Regions from separate parts of the Metabacillus mesotrionivorans genome, predicted to be linked through region 2. Evidence: riboswitches for the same ligand, from Rfam matches in the RefSeq annotation. Region 2 holds a riboswitch; the other holds the start of a gene.
The links. A riboswitch is a leader RNA that binds a small molecule or an ion and turns the genes downstream of it on or off. The one in region 2 is predicted to bind S-adenosylmethionine.
Positions count from the first base shown of each region.

Region 1 (10,109 bases), 400 kb from region 2:
TATTGGTCAGGAGTGGAGCTTGCGAGGGCCCGTATGGAATATATGCCTCTTTTGAAGGAAAATGAGTTTTTGCCTGACTACTCTAAGCTCTCAGAAAAAGCGAAGGCGGATGCAAAGCTCATGTTTTTAAACTATCCGAACAACCCTACAGGGGCAGTGGCCAGCAGGAGCTTTTTCGATGAAACGGTTGCGTTTGCAGAAGAAAATGATATATGCGTCGTCCATGATTTTGCTTATGGAGGCATCGGTTTTGACGGCAGAAAGCCAATCAGCTTTCTAGAATCAGATGGAGCAAAAGAGACTGGAATCGAAATTTATACGCTTTCTAAGACGTATAACATGGCAGGGTGGAGGATCGGTTTTGCAGTAGGCAATAAAAGTGTCATAGAGTCGATTAATCTTTTGCAGGATCACATGTTTGTCAGTGTATTCAGCGGAATACAGGAAGCTGCGGCTGTTGCTCTTCTTGCCCCGCAGGACTGTGTCAGCGAGCTTGTCGCACGCTATGAAAGCAGACGTGCGGCGTTTATAAACGCGCTGAACCGCATCGGCTGGAAAGTGGAGGCCCCGCCTGGATCATTCTTTGCATGGCTGCCTGTACCCGAGGGATTCACATCGGAATCCTTCGCTGACTATCTGCTGGAACACGCTCATGTATGCGTGGCGCCGGGCATTGGATTCGGGACGTTTGGTGAGGGATATGTCCGTGCCGGACTCTTAACCTCTGAAGAGAGATTAAGAGAAGCCGCAGATAGAATAAAATCTTTAAATCTCTTTTCATTGCCGGTTGACAGCTGAGGGAAAAGCTGTCATAATCCAAATTAATTTCAGGTTATTCAGAACATATACAATTCTTATCAAGAGCAGGTGGAGGGACTGGCCCGATGAAGCCCGGCAACCGACTTAAACAGTGTTTAAGCACGGTGCTAAATCTTGCAGCTATTGCTGGCAGATAAGGATCTTACCCATTTCAGATAAGGTCTCTTCCGTCAGCGGAGGGGACCTTTTTTATTTAAATGCGAAAGGCAGGTACAATCATGAGCGGCGTTACAGCAACCTATCTCATCTATGATCAGTACAGCATCCAAAAAAAAGCAGAAGGAATTGCCACCAGCCTTACGGTCGGCTCATGGACGGACCTTCCGGAGCTTACACAGCAGCAGCTGAAACAGCATAAGGGTCAAGTTGTTTCCGTTGAAGAAACAGATGCTGAAGAACGCATTTCCGAGTTTCTCGGAAAAAAAGTGAAAAAAGGTATTGTGAAAATATTCTATCCCGGCGTGAACTATTCTCATGACCTGCCTGCGGTCCTGACGACGGTTTTCGGAAAGCTATCTCTTGACGGGGAAGTGAAACTGCTTGATTTGGAGTTTACAGGAGATCTTCTTTCTTCTTTTCAGGGACCTGCATTCGGCATAAGCGGCATCAGGGAAAAACTCGGAGTCTATAACCGGCCTCTTCTCATGAGCATTTTCAAAGGAGTCATCGGACGTGATTTATCGTTTTTAAAAGAACAGCTAAGAAATCAGGTGCTTGGCGGCGTTGATCTTGTAAAGGATGACGAAATCCTGTTTGACAATCCGCTTACGCCGTTTGAACAAAGAATCACAGCAGGAAAAGAATTGCTCGGCAGGGTGTATGAGGAGACCGGCCACAAAGCGATGTACGCTGTTAACTTAACCGGAAAGACATTCAGTCTCAAAGAGAAGGCAAGACGCGCTTCAGAGCTTGGGGCGGACGCCATTCTTTTTAATGTTTTCGCTTATGGTCTTGACGTTTTGCAGGAGCTTGCAGAAGACAGGGAGATTCATGTCCCGATCATGGCGCACCCTGCTGTAAGCGGTGCTTTGTCTTCTTCCGCCCTTTATGGGATTTCACATTCTCTGCTGCTTGGAAAATTGCTTCGCCAGTGCGGAGCTGACTTTTCCCTCTTCCCGTCGCCATACGGCAGTGTGGCACTTGAAAGGGATGCCGCACTGTCTATCGGTGCAGCGTGCAAAGAGAGCACTGGGTTAAAAGAAACGTTTCCGGTTCCATCAGCAGGAATTCATCCGGGTCTTGTGCCTGTTTTGATCCAGGATTTTGGCATCGACAGCGTCATTAATGCCGGCGGAGGCGTACACGGGCATCCAGACGGTGCGCAGGCGGGCGGAAGAGCTTTCCGCTCTGCAATCGATGCTGTGCTTGAAGGCATCTCATTATCTGAAAAAGCTAAAAGTGAACGCGACCTTCAGCTTGCACTGGATCTATGGGGTCAGGTGGAGGTGAACCGATGAGCAAACCGGTTATTATCTGCGATTTTGACGGCACGATAACAAACAATGACAATATTATCGCGCTCATGAAACAATTTGCACCTTCTGAGTGGAACTCTCTGAAAGATGACGTTTTAAGCCAGCGCATCTCAGTCCGTGAAGGAGTCGGCAGGATGTTTGAGCTGATCCCGTCACATCTCAAGGGGGATATGATTCAGCATTTGCTGTTTACCGCACAAATCCGGGACGGATTCAGTGACTTTGTTCAATTTGCAAAAGACAATGAAATACCGCTGTACGTTGTGAGCGGAGGCATTGATTTTTTTGTCTATCCGCTGTTAAACGGTCTTGTAGAGCATGACCGTGTCTACTGTAATGAATCAGATTTCAGCGGGGAATATGTTCAAATCCTCTGGCCGAACTCATGTGATGACAGGTGCACAAATGACTGCGGATGCTGTAAGCCGAGCATCATCAGGAAGCTTGCTGCCTCTGATCAGGAGGTCATTGTGATCGGAGATTCGGTGACAGATCTTGAAGCGGCCAAGCTTGCAGATTTTGTATTTGCCCGGGATTATCTTCTTGAAAAATGCGATGCACTAAAGCTGCGCCATCAGGCTTTTTCAAGCTTTTATGACGTAATTGAAGGGCTGAAGACAAGGCAGGAGGCAGCAGTATGAGCTTATATAAACAGCGCTGGAGTGAGCTTGCAGCTGTGAAAAGGGAACTGGCGGAACGGGACTGGTTCCCGGGTACAAGCGGAAATCTTGCGATAAAAGTACATTCCGACCCTCTTTCATTTCTGGTCACATCAAGCGGAAAAGATAAGAGACTTGAAACAGATGAAGATTTTCTGCTTGTGGACGGTGCTGGAACACCCCTTGAAGACACAGCTCAAAGGCCTTCAGCGGAAACCCTTCTGCACGTTGAAATCTATAAGCGGACCAGTGCCGGCTGCAGCCTCCATGTCCACACCGTAGACAATAATGTGATTTCTGAAATATATGGCGATGAAGGCGGAATCACTTTCAAAGGGCAGGAGATTATTAAAGCTTTCGGGCTGTGGGAAGAGGATGCGGAATGGCATATTCCAATCATCGAAAACCCTGCGGATATTCCTGCTCTTGCTGCTGATTTTGGTCAGTATGCAAAAGGCAGCTCTGGTGCCGTTCTCATCCGGAACCACGGCATTACGGTATGGGGAAAAAACGCTTTTGAAGCCAAAAAAGTGCTGGAAGCGTGCGAATTTTTATTTTCTTATCAAGTGAAATTACTTGCTCTTAAACAGGCAAAATCGCTTGTGCGATAAATTTAACATACAGGAGGAATGAAGGATGGCGACGATCCGACTTCAAGAAACGAATGAAAGATTAACAGATCAAAAGGAAGTTTCAGCTTTTCTTAATGCGCAGGAGGTTATTTATGAGCAATGGGATATAGAGAAGCTGCCTGAGGCATTGAGAGAAAACTTCAGTCTTTCTGATGAACAAAAAGAAGAAATTCTTCAGGTGTTCACAAATGAAATTGCGGATATCTCGGAACGCCGCGGCTACAAGGCGCAGGACGTTATTTCTTTGTCTGAAAGCACGCCGAATCTTGAACAGCTTCTTCAAAATTTCCAGCAGGAGCACCATCACACAGATGACGAAGTCCGCTTTATTGTCAGCGGCCACGGTATTTTTATTATCCAGGCAAAAGACGGCTCATTTTTTGATGTTGAACTGGATCCAGGCGACCTGATCTCTGTTCCTCCGAACATCCGCCACTACTTTACACTGCAGGAAGACCGCAAAGTAGTAGCAGTCCGCATTTTTGTAACGACAGAAGGATGGGTACCTATCTACGAAAAAGAACAGCAGCAGGCTTAAACGGTCTTAAACCCCCTTCACTTTCAGAAAGGGGGTTTCTTGTGTTTAGGAAAATTATAAAGAGTAAAAGGTTGTGGATAACATAACAAAGTTATCATCGGCAAGGGTAAGCGCCTAAATCCTCTGTCAGAACGACCCGGACTTTTCCGCGGAAATCTTATCTGCCTATCGGAGAGGGGCTTGGCGCTTCCGCTTTTGTTCTGGCTATTAGACGAAATAATACGAATTTTCTTTACTCTTGTCCTGTTCTATGGTAAATTTTCAACAATATAGAGAGGGGAGGATTGTCAGCATGAAAATTCGCTACAATTTTGTTAAAAAAGAAGATGTCAGGTACTGCAAGGCGGAGAGCACTGTAAAAGAAGCTTACGAATTACTGAAAGAATCAGGCTACCGCAGCATTCCTGTTCTGAAAGACAACGGAACAGTTTTCGCAGGTTTGATCTATAAAGTTGATCTGCTCGATTATTATGTAGAAAAGCAGGGCAAGGATGAGGATTCAATTGAATCTTTGATTGCAGATAAGGATGCATTTGTTTACGAGGAGGATTCGTTTTTTAAAACGTTTCTGACAATCAGAAGGCTTCCATTTTTGGCTGTCCTGAATGAAAAAGATGAATTTTCCGGAATCATTACACATGGAAACATCATGGATGTTCTTGAAGATTCATTCGGCATGAAAACAGGAGGTTATATCCTGACTGTCGGCACTAAAGAACACAAGGGTGCCATCAAGGAGCTCGTCTCTGCCATCAAAGATGTAAATATCGAAGGGCTGCTCACACTGGATAATGGAGATACATATTTAAGACGGATCATCGTAAATCTGTCCCATGATATTTCAGAAAAAAAGCTTCATAAAATCATCAAAAAACTCGAAGAAAAAGATTTCAGAGTGACCGCAGTGGATGATGTAAACAAAAGTGAGAAAGTACTGATGAAATAACTGCAGAACCGGTAATTCCGGTTCTTTTTATTTTTAAAAAAATTGGAAATAAAGGTTTAAAAGTGGGGGAATATGGGAAAAGAAAAGCAAATGAGCCGGTTCATCCAGGTGTGTTAACAGAATTGTCAAAAAGTCCTGTAAAAAAGCTGTCGGATTTTGCTAATCTATTTACAAGTTTAGAAGTATCTGTAATAATTTACTTGAATATTTATTCCCATTACAGATATTTTTGGATGAGGCGGAGGGAAGAAAATGTCAACTGTATCAGATAAGACCCAGCTGCTTGAGAGCATCGATTCAAAAAGGAAAGAAATGATGGACTCTGCAAGGGCCGGAGGATATACGAGCAGCGAGGCCGTGAAGTGCAGCCAGGAACTGGACATGCTGTTAAACCAATACCAGCAGATTGTTTTTGAAGAGGAAAACCGGACAACCCCCCCTTTTATGCGGTTTATTCATTCTATGAAAAAATGGACAGATCGGGAAGGACTTACTATATAAAATCAAAAACGGCAGAGCCCGCAGCTCAGCCGTTTTTTTTTTACGCTTTATTTAGCCGAAAGTCTCTATGAGGAGAATCATAAACAATATTCCTAAAATGAAGGAGTAGGTTGCATTTCGTTCATTTCCGTCCCCATGGCTTTCAGGAATCAGTTCTTTATAAATAATGAACAGCATGGCTCCGGCTGCAAAGGACAGGCCGTACGGAACGAGATTGTCTGCGAATGACGTCAAATAAAATCCCAGAAGAGAAGTTATGATTTCAACAGCGCCTGTCATCGTTGCTATGATCAGGGCTTTAAATTTGCCGATGTTCTGATTAAACAGGAACAAGGCAACAAGAAATCCTTCCGGAGCGTTCTGCAGACCAATGGCGAAAGCAATTAAATTTCCTGTCTCTGACTGCTCTGATGCATAGCTTACACCTACAGAAAGTCCTTCCGGCAGATTATGCATCGTGATCGCAGCGATAATCAGGAACGCCTTTTCGTCGAATTGCATGCCGTATCTTGAGTGCTCAAGGTCTATATGGGGGATTTTTTTTTCAAGCGTCGTCAGCACTAAAACTCCTAGAAAGAGTCCGGCAAAGACTTCAAGAAACCCTCCCTGATTCAGCGCTTCAGGAAGCAGGCTCATCATGGTTGCGGCCATCATGATGCCCGCGGTAAAAGCAAGCAGAATATCTCTCCACCTGTGTGTAATCGTATTTTGCAGGAACAGGATAGGAAGAGCCCCGAGTCCTGTAGCAAGGGCAGACAGTGTGCTGCCGAGTAAAACTTCTGTCATGTTACGGCTCCTTTTTTAAACGGATCTATGTTAGCCATATTATAGCTGATTTTGGCAGTGAAAAGATAGACTTTGCACCTGTTTGATGATGAAGCAGAGAAAAATGAAGGTGAGTTTATTGATTTCGGGAGGGGCGGTGTCAAATTGTGTCGCAAGGACGGCGATTCTCTCTCTTTACGATATTTGAAATTTCTGATAAGTTAAAGATAACGATATTGATCATGCACAACAGGGGGAATGGAGATGCAGTACCGGAGGCTTGGGAGATCGGGATTAAAAGTTAGTGAAATCAGTCTTGGAAGCTGGCTTACATTTGGGAAAACAGTAGATGAGCGGGCAGCATCCGAAATTATCCACAAGGCCTATGAAGCGGGCATCAATTTTTTTGACAGTGCCAACGTATATGAACGCGGGAAAGCAGAAATCGTCATGTCAAGGGCGCTTAAATCATTTCCGCGCGATTCTTATGTACTTACGACAAAAGCGTTTTGGCCGATGGGAGACGGGCCGAACGACAGAGGACTTTCAAGAAAGCATATTATGGAACAGGTTCATGCGAGTCTAAAGAGAATGGACCTTGAGTATGTTGATATTTTTTATTGCCACCGCTATGACCAGGAAACACCTCTTGATGAAACGCTGAGGGCAATAGACGACTTGATCCGCCAGGGTAAAGTTCTCTATGCAGGTGTCAGCGAGTGGACGGCTGCGCAAATCCAGGAAGCGCTCAGTGTATCAGACCGCTATCTTCTTGACAGGATCGTCGTCAATCAGCCTCAATATAATATGTTTCACCGGGATATTGAAGAAGAAATCATTCCTATGTGCGAAAATGCAGGTGTTTCACAGGTTGTCTGGTCACCGCTTGCTCAGGGCATCCTGACAGGAAAGTATAAAGAGGGGCTGATCCCCAAAGGCAGCCGTGCTTCAGGGGAAAACGTCAATTCATGGATGAAGCAAATTTTAAATGATATGGTTAACCGCAAAGTAGAGCTGCTCGATCAGCTTGCAAAAGAGAATGACATCACACTTGCCCAGCTTGCCCTTGCATGGACCCTTCGCCAGCATAACGTCGCCAGCACCCTTGTCGGTGCATCTCATCCCGATCAGATCGCTGAAAATGCAAAAGCATCGGATGTAGCTTTAGGCTACAGCACCCTGCAGAGGATTGAGGAAATCATTACAAGCTGACAGGATACATAGGCAAATACAAATGAGAGTGACAGGATTGTCTGTCACTCTTTCTTTAGGTTTATAAAAATGCCTCAGGCTTTAGGCTCTGTCAGAGGGAGTATGATTGTTACTTCAGTGCCCTTGTTTGATTCACTCTTAATCGAAATCGTGCCTTTGTACAGGGTGACGATGCGTTTGCATACGACAAGACCAAGCCCTGTTCCTGTATCTTTCATCGTAAAGAAAGGGTGGAACAGTTTGGACTGAACTTCATGCGGAATGCCTTTGCCTGTATCAGTTACATTAATCACCGCATTGCCATCCAGCTTTCTGACCTCTATTGTCACCTTTCCTTCCTGCTTATCTATCGCCTCCAGAGCGTTTTTTACAAGATTCAGAAGGACTTGCTTTATGTGATCTTTTGTACAGAAAATGTGAAGCGGTTCTTTATTCAGCTTTAAATCCAGTTCTGTGTTGTATAAATTGGCTTCTGATCCAAGGAGCGGAGATAATTCCAGGATGATCGCATTCAGATCGTATACAGCATGGTGATGGGCTGTTGGTTTTCCAAGGACTAAAAATTCACTTACAATTTCATTGATGCGCTGAATTTCGATGTCAATGACAGAAAAGTAATATTGATCCTCTGAATCTTTATATTTTTCCTGAAGCAGCTGGATAAACCCTTTTATTCCGGTCAGAGGATTTCGGATCTCATGTGCGGTGCTTGCAGCGAGTGTTCCGACAAGCTCGACTTTCTGTGCATCAATCTGGCTTTGCTCCAGAAGCGCGCGCCTCTTCAGTAAGTAATTCTGAATGAGAATGTAAATGATGTTCATCAGACCGAATACAATCAGCATGTAGACGGCAATGTCTTTCGTATGATCAGCGGTGATGACGGTTTCAGGAAAGCCTTCAAGTTTCCAGGGAATCTGATCTAAATAAACGCGTACAGGTTCGATGCTGCCGGTTGGCTCTGAGCGGCCGGCAGTGAAAATTGTGTGATCGCTGCCATTTAGGACACTTATCGTAAGTCTTGGACTGATCACGTTCATAATGTTCTGGAGATAATCGACTTTAACCGCTGCCACAAGCAGACTTCTGACTTCCCCTTCATCATCCATTACCGGAGTTCCGATTGAAACGATATAATCACCTGTTATGTTTCCAAAATAAGCATCCGAAACTTTCGACTGTTTTGTTGCCAGAGCACTTTGGAAAAAAGCGCGGTTTGATATGTTGACAGATTTCATCCGTTTTGATGTGCCGGCTGTTATATCTCCATTCTTTTTCACATAGTAAAGGCCCGAGAAGCGGGGTTCCTGGCTGTGCGCTTCATTCAGAATGCGCTGGATTTTTGCTGTGTCCGATTCTTCTTCAAGAACGAGGGACATCGTCTCAAGCCTCGCTTTTGTATCCTGTATTAGATTATCAATTTGATTTTTATGAATGGTAATTAAAAACGCTGCCTCTTCCCTGTGTTCATCCATGATTTTATCCTTTTGATACAGGTAAATGCCTGTGTTGATCAAAAGAGAGGGGATAAGCACGATAATAAAATAGACGGCAGCTTTTCTGTAGTGTGCAGAATCTTTCAGCAAGGTAATCGCCCCAGTTTGATATTGCCGATTAGGCATACTTTCAATTATATACCATTTACATGTTTTCTACTAGGAAGGTAGAATCGGGAAAAGCGTTGTGCCAGCCTTGAAACCATCTCTTGAAGAAATAGGACTTTTTATGTATGATGGAAAGAAAAGGGAAGAGATGAATATTGCAGCCGTTTATGAATGAAGCTATTCTATTAATTTTCCCATTCTAAACACAGTGCACTTTGCTCTTCTTGACAGCAGAAAACAAAGTCTGTATTATTAATAGTTAGAATTCAAGATATTTAGTTATCGAAGGATTGATGAAAAGTGGAAAATACACAAACAGATATTGAACAGTCACTAAAGCTTTTTATCGTGCTGTCACGTGCTCACCGTGCCATTAACGATCAAGTAAATAAACAGATTACAAGCTTTGGGCTGAATCCGACGGAATTTGCCGTACTGGAGCTGCTGTATCACAAAGGCGAACAGCCCCTTCAGCAAATTGGCGGGAAAATTCTCCTTGCAAGCGGCAGCATCACCTATGTAGTCGATAAGCTTGAACAAAAACAGCTGCTGACTAGAAAAGCGTGCGAAAAAGACCGCCGTGTGACGTTTGCTCAAATCACCGAAAACGGAAAACAGCTGATTGAACGCATTTTTCCTGCTCATCAGGAAAGATTGAATGAGATTGTCGGCATTTTATCGGAAGAGGAAAAGCAGACTGTCATCGACCTTATGAAAAAAGTCGGATATCATGCCCGGGACAGTCATGAGTGAAACACTTTCTGGATGAAAGTGTTTTTTCTTTTGCCCAAAACGTGAAACAAAAAACGCCTGCAAGCAGGCGCTTCTTACTGGTTTTGTTCAATTGGAAGAATGAGAATTTCAACACGTCGGTTTTTTTGCTGGCCGGCTTCTGTTGCATTGTCGGCAACGGGGTTATATTCACCAAATCCTTTGGCTGAAAAGGCTCTCGGGTCAAGCT
Region 1 is NZ_JBQMFF010000001.1:599,251-609,359, forward strand. Features, by position in the region: gene ACTSEZ_RS03000 (pyridoxal phosphate-dependent aminotransferase) at 1-798, shown strand, start outside; SAM riboswitch class I at 852-959, shown strand; gene mtnW (2,3-diketo-5-methylthiopentyl-1-phosphate enolase) at 1,038-2,276, shown strand; gene ACTSEZ_RS03010 (2-hydroxy-3-keto-5-methylthiopentenyl-1-phosphate phosphatase) at 2,273-2,935, shown strand; gene ACTSEZ_RS03015 (methylthioribulose 1-phosphate dehydratase) at 2,932-3,564, shown strand; gene mtnD (acireductone dioxygenase) at 3,590-4,123, shown strand; gene cbpA (cyclic di-AMP binding protein CbpA) at 4,416-5,069, shown strand; gene ACTSEZ_RS03030 (aspartyl-phosphate phosphatase Spo0E family protein) at 5,322-5,570, shown strand; gene ACTSEZ_RS03035 (ZIP family metal transporter) at 5,622-6,356, opposite strand; gene ACTSEZ_RS03040 (aldo/keto reductase family protein) at 6,600-7,547, shown strand; gene ACTSEZ_RS03045 (ATP-binding protein) at 7,622-9,130, opposite strand; gene ACTSEZ_RS03050 (MarR family winged helix-turn-helix transcriptional regulator) at 9,449-9,901, shown strand; gene motB (flagellar motor protein MotB) at 9,976-10,109, opposite strand, start outside.
Region 1: linked by a shared signal. The riboswitch ahead of mtnW (2,3-diketo-5-methylthiopentyl-1-phosphate enolase) and the one ahead of ACTSEZ_RS00925 (methionine biosynthesis PLP-dependent protein) in region 2 are both predicted to bind S-adenosylmethionine.

Region 2 (10,109 bases):
GGAGATTATCGCAACCCTGATTTACACAACGGCATTCAGGAGCTTTAAATTCGGCTATGCATCGGCAGAATCCGTTATTTTTATGGCCGTCATTGCCCTGATTACGTTTGTGCAGTTTAAAGCACTGCGCGCAAACAGGGTCGACTACTGAGGAAAGGGTGACGAACGTTGAAAGGAACAAAGTACGGACTCATATTAATATACGCAGCCATTATCATCATTCCGATTTTCGCCATCTTTTTAACAACGTTTAAAACGATTGCTGAAATGTATGAAAATGTGCTCGGACTGCCTGAACGATTTTCGGTGTCAAATTACATATCTATTTTTCAAGAGCAGTCGATGGGCCTTTATTTTCAGAACAGCTCGATTGTCACGCTTGTATCCGTCTTTCTGACGCTGTTTTTTGCAAGCCTGATCGCCTATGCCATCACGCGAATCGGCGGTGTGTTCAGCGCTGCTGTGTTCGGTTTCTTTACACTTGGCATGATGATTCCTGCGCAGGTGAACATGATTCCGCTTTATCAGCTGATTTTTCAGCTGAAGCTGACGAACAGTCTTGTGGGGCTTATGATCGTCAACATTGCGGCTACCTTGCCCGTTGCTGTTTTTATCCTCACAGGATTCATGAAAACTCTGCCGAAATCGTTATTTGAAGCCGGATCCATTGACGGCGCCGGGAACTGGCTGATGTACCGCAAAATTGCCTTGCCGCTCTCGCTTCCATCGCTGTCTGCAACAGCCATTTTTCTGTTCGTGATGCACTGGAACGACCTGCTTTATCCGCTCCTCTTTATCACGAAAGATGAATACAAAACCTTGCCGCTTGCTCTGCTTGAATTCCAGGGGGAGTACATGACAAACTATCCGATGCTGTTCACCGGCGTGATGATTGCCTCTGCGCCGCTGATTATCGCCTACATCTTCCTTCAGAAATATTTTATTGCGGGAATGACAGCAGGCTCAGTGAAGGGCTGAGTTTTTTGCCCCAAACCCTTGCATTTATGAAAAAAGTGAGGTAAGGTAATAAAAACATTTAAAAAATTCATACTATTTATTCTTATCCAGAGAGGTGGAGGGTTCTGGCCCTGTGAAACCTCAGCAACCGGAAAAGATCAGGCGGATGCCTGATCGAACCAAGGTGCTAATTCCAGCAAGCTTGAATGCTTGGGAGATAAGAGGAAGCCAGTTTTGCCGAACCAGCGTCTTCTTCTTATATGAGGAAGGCGCTTTTTATTTTTCCAATGTATACGAGACAGCCCGGTTCAGGGCGTGTAAAAAGAAGAAATGACAAACAGGATGGTGTTTAAACATGTCGGAACGCATTGAAACAACTTTGGCGCAAATCGGGAATCGCAGTGAAAACATAACGGGAACGGTAAATCCCCCCGTCTACTTTTCAACAGCATACAGACATAACGGAATCGGTGAATCAACAGGGTTTGATTACATCAGGACGGGGAATCCGACGAGAACGATTTTAGAACAAGCAATCGCAGATCTTGAGCACGGCGATCAGGGATATGCGTTCAGTTCGGGAATGGCGGCCATTCAGACGCTGATGGCCCTGTTTAAAAGCGGGGATGAACTGATTGTCTCCTCCGATTTGTACGGCGGAACATACCGCTTGTTTGAACGGGAATGGCGCAAATACGGCCTCGTTTTCCATTACGCAGATTTTAAAGACGGGGACTGTACGCAGCAGCTGATCAATGAACGCACAAAGGCGATTTTTCTGGAGACTCCGACAAATCCTTTGATGCAGGAAACAGAGGTCAGCGACATAGCCGAAATTGCACGGGAACACAATTTGCTGCTGATAGTTGATAATACGTTCTACACGCCGATTCTGCAGAAGCCGATTTTAGACGGAGCCGATATTGTCATTCACAGTGCAACCAAATATTTGGGCGGACATAACGATGTACTTGCAGGCCTTGTCGTCGCAAAAGGCAAAGAGCTGTGCGAAGAGCTCGCACAGCATCATAATGCAATAGGCGGAGTGCTCTCCCCGTTTGATTCATGGCTTTTGATCCGCGGGATGAAGACACTTGCTTTAAGGATGAATCAGCATGAAAAAAATGCAGGACAGCTTGCGGCATTTTTGGAGAGCCAATCCGAAGTAACAGATGTTTTGTATCCGGGTAAAGGCGGAATGCTTTCGTTCAGGCTTCAAAAGGAAGAGTGGGTCAACCCGTTTTTAAAAGCTCTGAAGACGATAACATTCGCAGAGAGCCTCGGAGGCGTGGAGAGCTTTATCACATATCCGGCCACACAGACACATATGGATATTCCTGAAGAGATCAGAGCAGCAAATGGCGTATGCAACCGCCTCCTGCGCTTTTCAGTCGGAATTGAACACGCAGGTGATCTGGAGCGGGATCTGGTTCAGGCATTTGAACTTATGAAGGAGGCAGATAAAGTTGAGCAGCGGTAAGTGGACATTCGAGACGAAACTGCTTCACAACAGTCATAAGGCGCAGAAAGACACAGGGGCGGTCAGCGTTCCCATCCATCATTCATCAACGTTTCACCAGTTTGATTTTGACGATTACGGCAAATTCGACTACGGGCGTTCAGGCAATCCGACCCGGGAAACACTCGAGCAGGCCATCACTGAACTTGAAGGCGGAACGAGAGGCTTTGCTTTTGCATCCGGGATGGCAGCAATCTCCACCTGTTTTTTGCTCCTGTCAAAAGGCGACCACGTCCTGATTACAGAGGATGTGTACGGCGGAACGTACCGGATCATCACAGACGTGCTCAGCAGATTCGGCATCGAGTACAGCTTTGTTGACATGACCGATCTGCATGAAGTGGCCTCTCATATCAGGCCGAATACAAAAGTCATTTACGTTGAAACACCGTCCAATCCTTTGTTGAAAATTACGGATATCCGCGGAATTACAAAGCTTGCAAAGGCAAACGGATGCCTGACGTTTTTAGATAATACGTTTTTGACTCCAGCCCTGCAGCGGCCGATTGAACTCGGCGTCGACATCGTCCTTCACAGCGCAACGAAATTCCTTGCCGGACACAGCGACGTCCTTGCAGGCCTTGCCGTTGTAAAAGGAGAAGAGCTTGCGGAGAGGGTTCAAAAGCTGCAGAACGCATTTGGGGCCGTACTCGGTGTCCAGGACTGCTGGCTCGTCCTCAGGGGCATGAAAACATTGAACGTAAGGCTGCAGCAGTCCAGCGAGTCTGCACGAAAACTTGCAGCCTATTTATCCCGTCATAAAGCGATCCGGAACGTCTACTACCCGGGACTCACCTTTCATCCGGGGCACTCGATTCAGCGGTATCAGGCAGATGGTCCCGGGGCTGTCCTGTCTTTCACACTGGCAAACGAGGATGCCGTCCGCACGCTCGTTAAAAATGTTGAGCTCCCGGTATTTGCGGTAAGCCTTGGAGCGGTCGAGTCCATTCTGTCCTATCCGGCCAGAATGTCCCACGCAGCGATGCCAAAAGAAGAACGTGAGCGCCGCGGAATAACGGACGGACTTCTCCGCATCAGCGTCGGGCTGGAAAATGCGGATGACCTGATCAAAGATTTTGAACAGGCGCTTGCAAAACTGCCGGCGAGTGCTGTGGAGAATAAATTAAGAGCTTAATAGAAAACATGACGCTTGCAGCAGACGGTTTTCAGAGAAGATTATATGGCCTCGAATGAAAGAAAAACATCTGAAAAAACAGAGAAAACACATTTTTCCATCTTTGAAAGAATGATATAGTTTTAGGGAAAGGTGGGAAAATGTGTGGGCTGTTTAGGGTTTTTGTTCAGGATTTTCTTTCTGCTGGGAGCTTCATTCTTGGTTTTCTTTACAGGATTAACTGCATTCGTTGAATTTGTAACACTTCCTTTTGACGGTACATTCAGCAAATTTATCACGTATTACGCCTTCTGGCTTGCCGGCAGCTATTTTACCGGCTGGTTTATCGACGTGAAAATGCGGAATGATGAGATGGATACGACCGGCAGCTTCATTCTGGATGCACTGATCTGGTTCAATTTACTGAATTACAAATTCATGAACCGGTTTGTTTTCAGAAGAAAAAAGGCAAGTGCTGACCGCGTTCCGCCGGTGTAAGCTTGCTTTTTTTACATAAAGCAGACCGAAAAAAACGGAAGACCCTTGACTCGATGTTGAGGGTCTTTACTAGTAGTTGGAGGGAATGCAGAATGAGTTACAGCTATGTTTCACACTTGGAATGCCCGAAGTGCGGGACCGAGTATTCAGTTAAGGATGTGCAGCAGCTTTGCACATGCGGATCTCCTCTTTTGGTGCGCTACCATTTAGATCAAGTGAAGAGTATGTTAACAAAAGAAGAAATCAGCAGACGGGAAAACAGTTTGTGGAGATATCATGAACTGCTGCCGGTTGAGGATCCAAAACATGTGGTTTCAATGGGCGAGGGAATGACTCCTCTTTTGAAAATGGACAGGCTTGGTTCAGAGTACGGTCTAACTCAGCTGCTGATGAAGGATGAAGGGCTGATACCGACCGGTTCCTTTAAGGCGAGGGGAGCGGCTGTAGGAATTTCAAAAGCGAAGGAGCTTGGCGTAAAGACCTTTGCCATGCCGACAAACGGAAATGCAGGTGCAGCCTGGTCGCTTTATGCTGCCAGAGCGGGTATGGAGCCATATGTCATCATGCCGCTTGATGCGCCGATGATCACACGGAAAGAAACCGCCATTTCAGGGGCGAATCTGCATCTAATTGACGGACTGATCAGCGATGCCGGAAAAGTTGTGGCGGAACTTGTGAAAGATCAGGGATTTTATGATGCCTCTACTTTGAAGGAACCGTACCGGATTGAAGGGAAAAAGACAATGGGATATGAAATTGCCGAACAGCTTGGCTGGGAGGTGCCGGATGTCATTCTTTATCCGACAGGAGGGGGAGTGGGCATCATTGGCATCTATAAAGCAATGCGGGAGCTGCAGGATCTGGGCTGGATCAGCAAAAATAAAATGCCTCGCCTTGTTGCAGTTCAGGCAGAGGGATGCGCGCCGATTGTCAAAGCTTTTGAAGAAGGAAAAACTGAATCTGAGTTTTGGGAAAATTCGCAGACGAATGCGTTCGGCATTAACGTTCCGAAGGCAATCGGTGATTTCCTCGTTCTTAAGGGAATTTATGAAACAAACGGGAGTGCCATAGCTGTATCAGAAGAGCAAATTAAAGCAGAACAAGCCCTGACTGCACAGCTTGAAGGATGCTTTATCTGCCCTGAAGGTGCGGCAACATTTGCAGCTGCCCGCAGATTGAAGGAGAGCGGATGGATCAAGGAAGACAAGAAAGTGGTCTGCCTGAACACCGGTCAGGGCATCAAATATCCGGAGACGGTACGCGCAGAGGCGCCGGTTCTGAAAATAGGCGAAAAGCTCTCACTCTAAACTTCTACTCCATCAGACAGGTTCATATACTGTAGCAATGTACAGGCAGTCTTGTGCATAATCCGTTTTGGAGGTGCAAGATGATTTTTGAAGTAAGTGCTGCAGGAGCCGCGCTGGCCTTTATTTTTCTAGTAGGCTATTTGATTCAGACTCTCCGCAAGGGCATGACGACTCTTGAAGAGACAAACGAAACGCTTGCGGAAGTGAGAAAAGCGGTCCATGATCTGTCGGGGGAAGCAGAAGAACTCATCCAGTCTGCCAATCAGATTACAGTTGATGTGAAAAGCAAGATGAAGACAGTGGAACCGCTGTTTGAATCCGCACAGGACATGGGAGAAGTTCTGAACAGTGTGACCCATACCGTAAAACAGGCGGCATCAGGCTACGGATACGGACTTCCTCCTGTGAAAAATGATGATCCGCCAAACCGAGAGATGAAAATCAGGCTTAAATGAACGTTTCCTCAGCTTTCTTTTTGGCTGCGGGAGAAATGGAATGACACATAAAACAGCAGGCACATTCTTAGCAGAATAGTGCCTGCTGTTTTTGTTTTATATGATATTATTATAAAAAACAGATAATTCATAAAATTCAAATCTGAAGGATAGAAGTCTTTAATAGTATGCAAAAAGATAAGGAGTGAAGGTATGAAATTTCTGCTTACATCTGGAGGTGTAACGAACAAGAGTATACACAATGCCCTTGTTGACATGCTGGACAAGCCGATCGCAGATTCCACTGCCCTGTGCATTCCTACAGCTATGTACGGACACCCCTGGGTCGGGCCCGGCGTCAAAGTCTGGGAATTTATTACAGGGAAACCGGGAAATCCTATGGTTAATTTGGGCTGGAAATCTGTAGGAGTGCTGGAGCTCACCTCGCTGCCGAGCATTGATAAAGACCGCTGGGTGCCGCTCGTTCAGGAGACGGATGTCCTGCTAGTGTCCGGAGGCGACGCGCTCTACCTGTGCCATTGGATGCGGCAATCCGGGCTTGCAGACCTCTTGCCGTCGCTTAACGGCGTTTATGTGGGAATGAGCGCCGGGAGCATGGTGATGGCACCTGAGATCGGAGAGTATTTCGTGGGCTGGACTCCGCCCTCTGGAAGCGATGAAACGCTGGGCCTGGCTGATTTCGCCATGTTTCCCCATCTGGACCACGAGATGCTGCCGGGCAACACCATGGCTGCTGCAGAAAAATGGGCAGCAGGAATCAAGGGGCCGGCATATGCAATTGACGATCAGACCGCTATTAAAGTGATTGACGGAAAAGCAGAAGTTATTTCTGAAGGGAATTGGAAGCAGTTCTAGTAGGTGGGGAAGAAAGTTCTTGAAATTAACTTCCAGTCATCAAAGGCTTGAAAATCTTATATCGCATATGAATTAGCAGGACTTTGCTGCTAACAAAGTCCTGCTAATTGTGGGGTTATTTTATACTGCCATTAGTCACCCTGATACGGTGAAAAAAGAAAAATAGAGAAATTGAGCTTTTCAGTTCCTTCATTTATTTATTGAATTCATTAACTGGAAGAAGTATTCAGGTTTATGAGTCTTATTTAGGCTATACCATGAATGTAATGCATCTGGTGTAAATACATCTATTTTTTTCAGTACTTCCATTGCAAATTCCAGAGGAGCTATTCCTGATGCAGTAACTAAATTCGCATCAGATGCCGCAGATCCCAACTCATATAACTTTTCTCCTTTATAGTTAGGACATGTCATTTTAGTATAGTCTAAGTTATTACTTGTATGCTTTCTAGTATCTAAGTATCCCATATTCGCAAGGGCATCAGTTGCTCCACAAATTGCAGCAACAATCGTGCCAAGCTTTAAAGCCTGGCCAATTCTTTCCAAGATAGGCTGATGAATTTCTTCACTCCAAGTAGTCCCTCCTGGTAAAATTAAAAGATCTTTACTCTCAAGAGTACATTCAACAAGGGAAATATCTGGTTTTATGCTCAGGCCTCCCATAGTAGTAATCATTTCTTTATTAGCTCCTACTGTCATTACTTTTAAAGGTGCTAAATCTTTTTTGAAATATCTTCCTGAGTTTAGTTCAGCCATTAAATATCCATATTCCCAGTCCGACATTGTATTAAATACATATAGAAAAGCTTTTTTTGTTTGCATCCAATAACACTCCAATCACAATTGATAGAGCAATTATAAAATAACTTCCCTGACAGGTAGCGTCAGGGAAGTTATCATACTTGATGAAAATCTATTAATTCCGACAGAACTTCAATAAGTCTCTCCTTAAGGCTTATTGGCTCAATAACTTTAATCGATTTATTGTAAGGTAAAAGGAAATAAGGTACATAGGTATGTATTACATCTTTTTCAAGAAGAAAAACTGCTTGATTTGAAGTCCGCTCTTGTAAGTAATGTCCTAAAAACCAATGTTGGCAAATATCAGCCAATACATTTTTATCCCCATTGATAACCAATGAAATAATCCCTTCCTTATCTTCGATAGCTGGAAGAAGGCTATTTGTAAAAAAGTCACGTGCTGAAAAATTTTCTGGCAGGTTAAACTTATTTTCTGTCAGCATTAAACTTTCAATTCGATCGACTCTAAAACTGCGGATATCATTTCTAAGATGACAAAATCCAATCACATACCATTTATTATTCCAATAGATAATTCTGTACGGATCGACCAATCTGTCATTTAATTGCTTTTCGCCACTCTTATGGTAAAGAATTTTTACTGAGTACCCGTCAGCTACCGCGTGCTCCAACTCCTTCAAAGAAGGTTCTATAGAGAGTGAACGTAATCGACTTATTACTTCAAGACTAGTTTTATGTTGGTTTATCTTTGTTTCCTGCTCTTGATTTGAGTATTTACTTAGTTTTGAAATGGCCCTATTTAGTGCTTCACCGCCATAATATCCCGCTTCTTCTGCAAAAACAGCAGCGTGATATAGTGAAGTTTGCTCCTCATAATCAAAAAAAAGAGGAGCTTCAATAAAATTGTTCAGTAAAGTGTATCCACCGTTATGTCCCGGTTCTGAAATGATAGGAACGCCACTTGTTGAAATGGTATCAATATAACGATACACAGTCCTTATATTCATCTCTAACTTTTCTGAAATTTGTTTTGCAGTCATTTTTTCCCCTGAACGAAGCATCCATAGAATGGCTAACATATTGTCAATTTTAGGCATATAATTCTACCTCTTCATGAAATTTATTTACTATTAAATATTTCGGATTTTTTAGGTCTTATAAATGTCACCCGCTGACAGGTAGTGTATTAATAGGACAAAAACCAGCTCTCTCAGGCCTTCTGACAAGTTCTCCGGAACAATTTGGACAAACGTTTGACATTCCATTCGTGCAGTCTTCGCAAAAAGTACATTCATGCACACAGATGTATGCATTTCCTTTTAATTCACCATCACATTTTTCACATATTGTCTTCATTTGTAATCCCATATAAAAAACCTCCAGTGTTTGAATACTTCTTATTTTAGTTTATCAATGCCCCTTGAAACATACTTTTCTTATGGAATTCAGCCAGTTATACTTAAGAAAATAATGAATTTTAGTAGATTGAGATAAAATAATAAAGGTGGAAGCAAATGGACCCGATTAATCGTCAAATACTTACTATTTTGCAGGAAGATGGCAGAGTTTCAATGACTGAACTTGGAAAGAAAGTTTCTTTATCCGTTCCTGCGGTCACAGAAAGAGTCAGGAAGATGGAGGATCAGGGTATTATTAAAGGGTATAAGGCTGAAATTGACAATGTGAAGATTGATAAACCGGTTCAGGCATTCATTTTAATGAAAACGCACCGATGCAGCGCGTTTAGAGAATTTTGCAAAGAAAATCCTTTGGTTATTGAATGTCATCGATTAACTGGAGAGTACAGTTATCTTGTTAAAGTTGTGACTGAGTCGAATGAGTTATTAGAAGGGTTTATTGATTCATCCATGGAGTACGGCGAACCGCTCACGATGATGAACCTGTCTTCTCCTGTTCCTGATAAAGTTTTATAGCCGGATTGAAGTAAGAAGCGGTTCAAACCTGTGAACCGTTAAAGGTATGGTGAGTCATGCTGCTGAGTGAATAACGGGACAGGTCATTCACTCAAAAAGCAGATTCTCAACTACCCATCTGTTTTATATATTCTCAGCACATTCTCAGCACGCTCAACCATTTCCCCAATCAGCTCAGCCGGTTCTTCTACATATACATCCTCTCCGAGCAGGATGAACTGCTTCGCCATGAACGGAACTTCCTCAAGCGGTGCAAAAGTGTCGATAAACCCGGTTCCGTCCTCATTTACCTTCAGATGATCTGATAGAAAAGGCAGCGTTTTGCACTCTCTGACCCCGTTTTTTGAGAGCCGGACTTTAAGCGGCGCCTGTGTACGCGTTTCTTCTTTTTCCATCCATTGACTTAAGGTTAAAGAACCGTTCCGGGCAGGAGCCAATTTTTCAACAGAAAGAATTCTGTCTGCCCGAAACAGCCGGTCCCCGCCGGATTTGCGGTCATAAGCAGGACAGTACCAAAGCCCTCCGGATGTGTATATACCGTATGGCACGATGACACGATTAGATTGACCATTTCTGCTTTCATAGGCAATGCGGATTTCAATCTGCTGAACGGCAGCGTCCAGAAGCTCGTTTAAAAAAGGCACATCCGCTTTGGAAGGCGGAGCCCAAAAAACGACCCGTTCTTTTAACTGATCAATTTTCTCCTTA
Region 2 is NZ_JBQMFF010000001.1:199,380-209,488, forward strand. Features, by position in the region: gene ACTSEZ_RS00915 (carbohydrate ABC transporter permease) at 1-151, shown strand, start outside; gene ACTSEZ_RS00920 (carbohydrate ABC transporter permease) at 169-978, shown strand; SAM riboswitch class I at 1,058-1,181, shown strand; gene ACTSEZ_RS00925 (methionine biosynthesis PLP-dependent protein) at 1,313-2,437, shown strand; gene metC (cystathionine beta-lyase) at 2,424-3,611, shown strand; gene ACTSEZ_RS00935 (hypothetical protein) at 3,810-4,088, shown strand; gene ACTSEZ_RS00940 (threonine synthase) at 4,181-5,395, shown strand; gene ACTSEZ_RS00945 (DUF948 domain-containing protein) at 5,476-5,850, shown strand; gene ACTSEZ_RS00950 (Type 1 glutamine amidotransferase-like domain-containing protein) at 6,043-6,705, shown strand; gene ACTSEZ_RS00955 (type 1 glutamine amidotransferase family protein) at 6,895-7,527, opposite strand; gene ACTSEZ_RS00960 (helix-turn-helix transcriptional regulator) at 7,602-8,564, opposite strand; gene ACTSEZ_RS00965 (DUF1272 domain-containing protein) at 8,632-8,835, opposite strand; gene ACTSEZ_RS00970 (Lrp/AsnC family transcriptional regulator) at 8,982-9,401, shown strand; gene ACTSEZ_RS00975 (helix-turn-helix transcriptional regulator) at 9,512-10,109, opposite strand, start outside.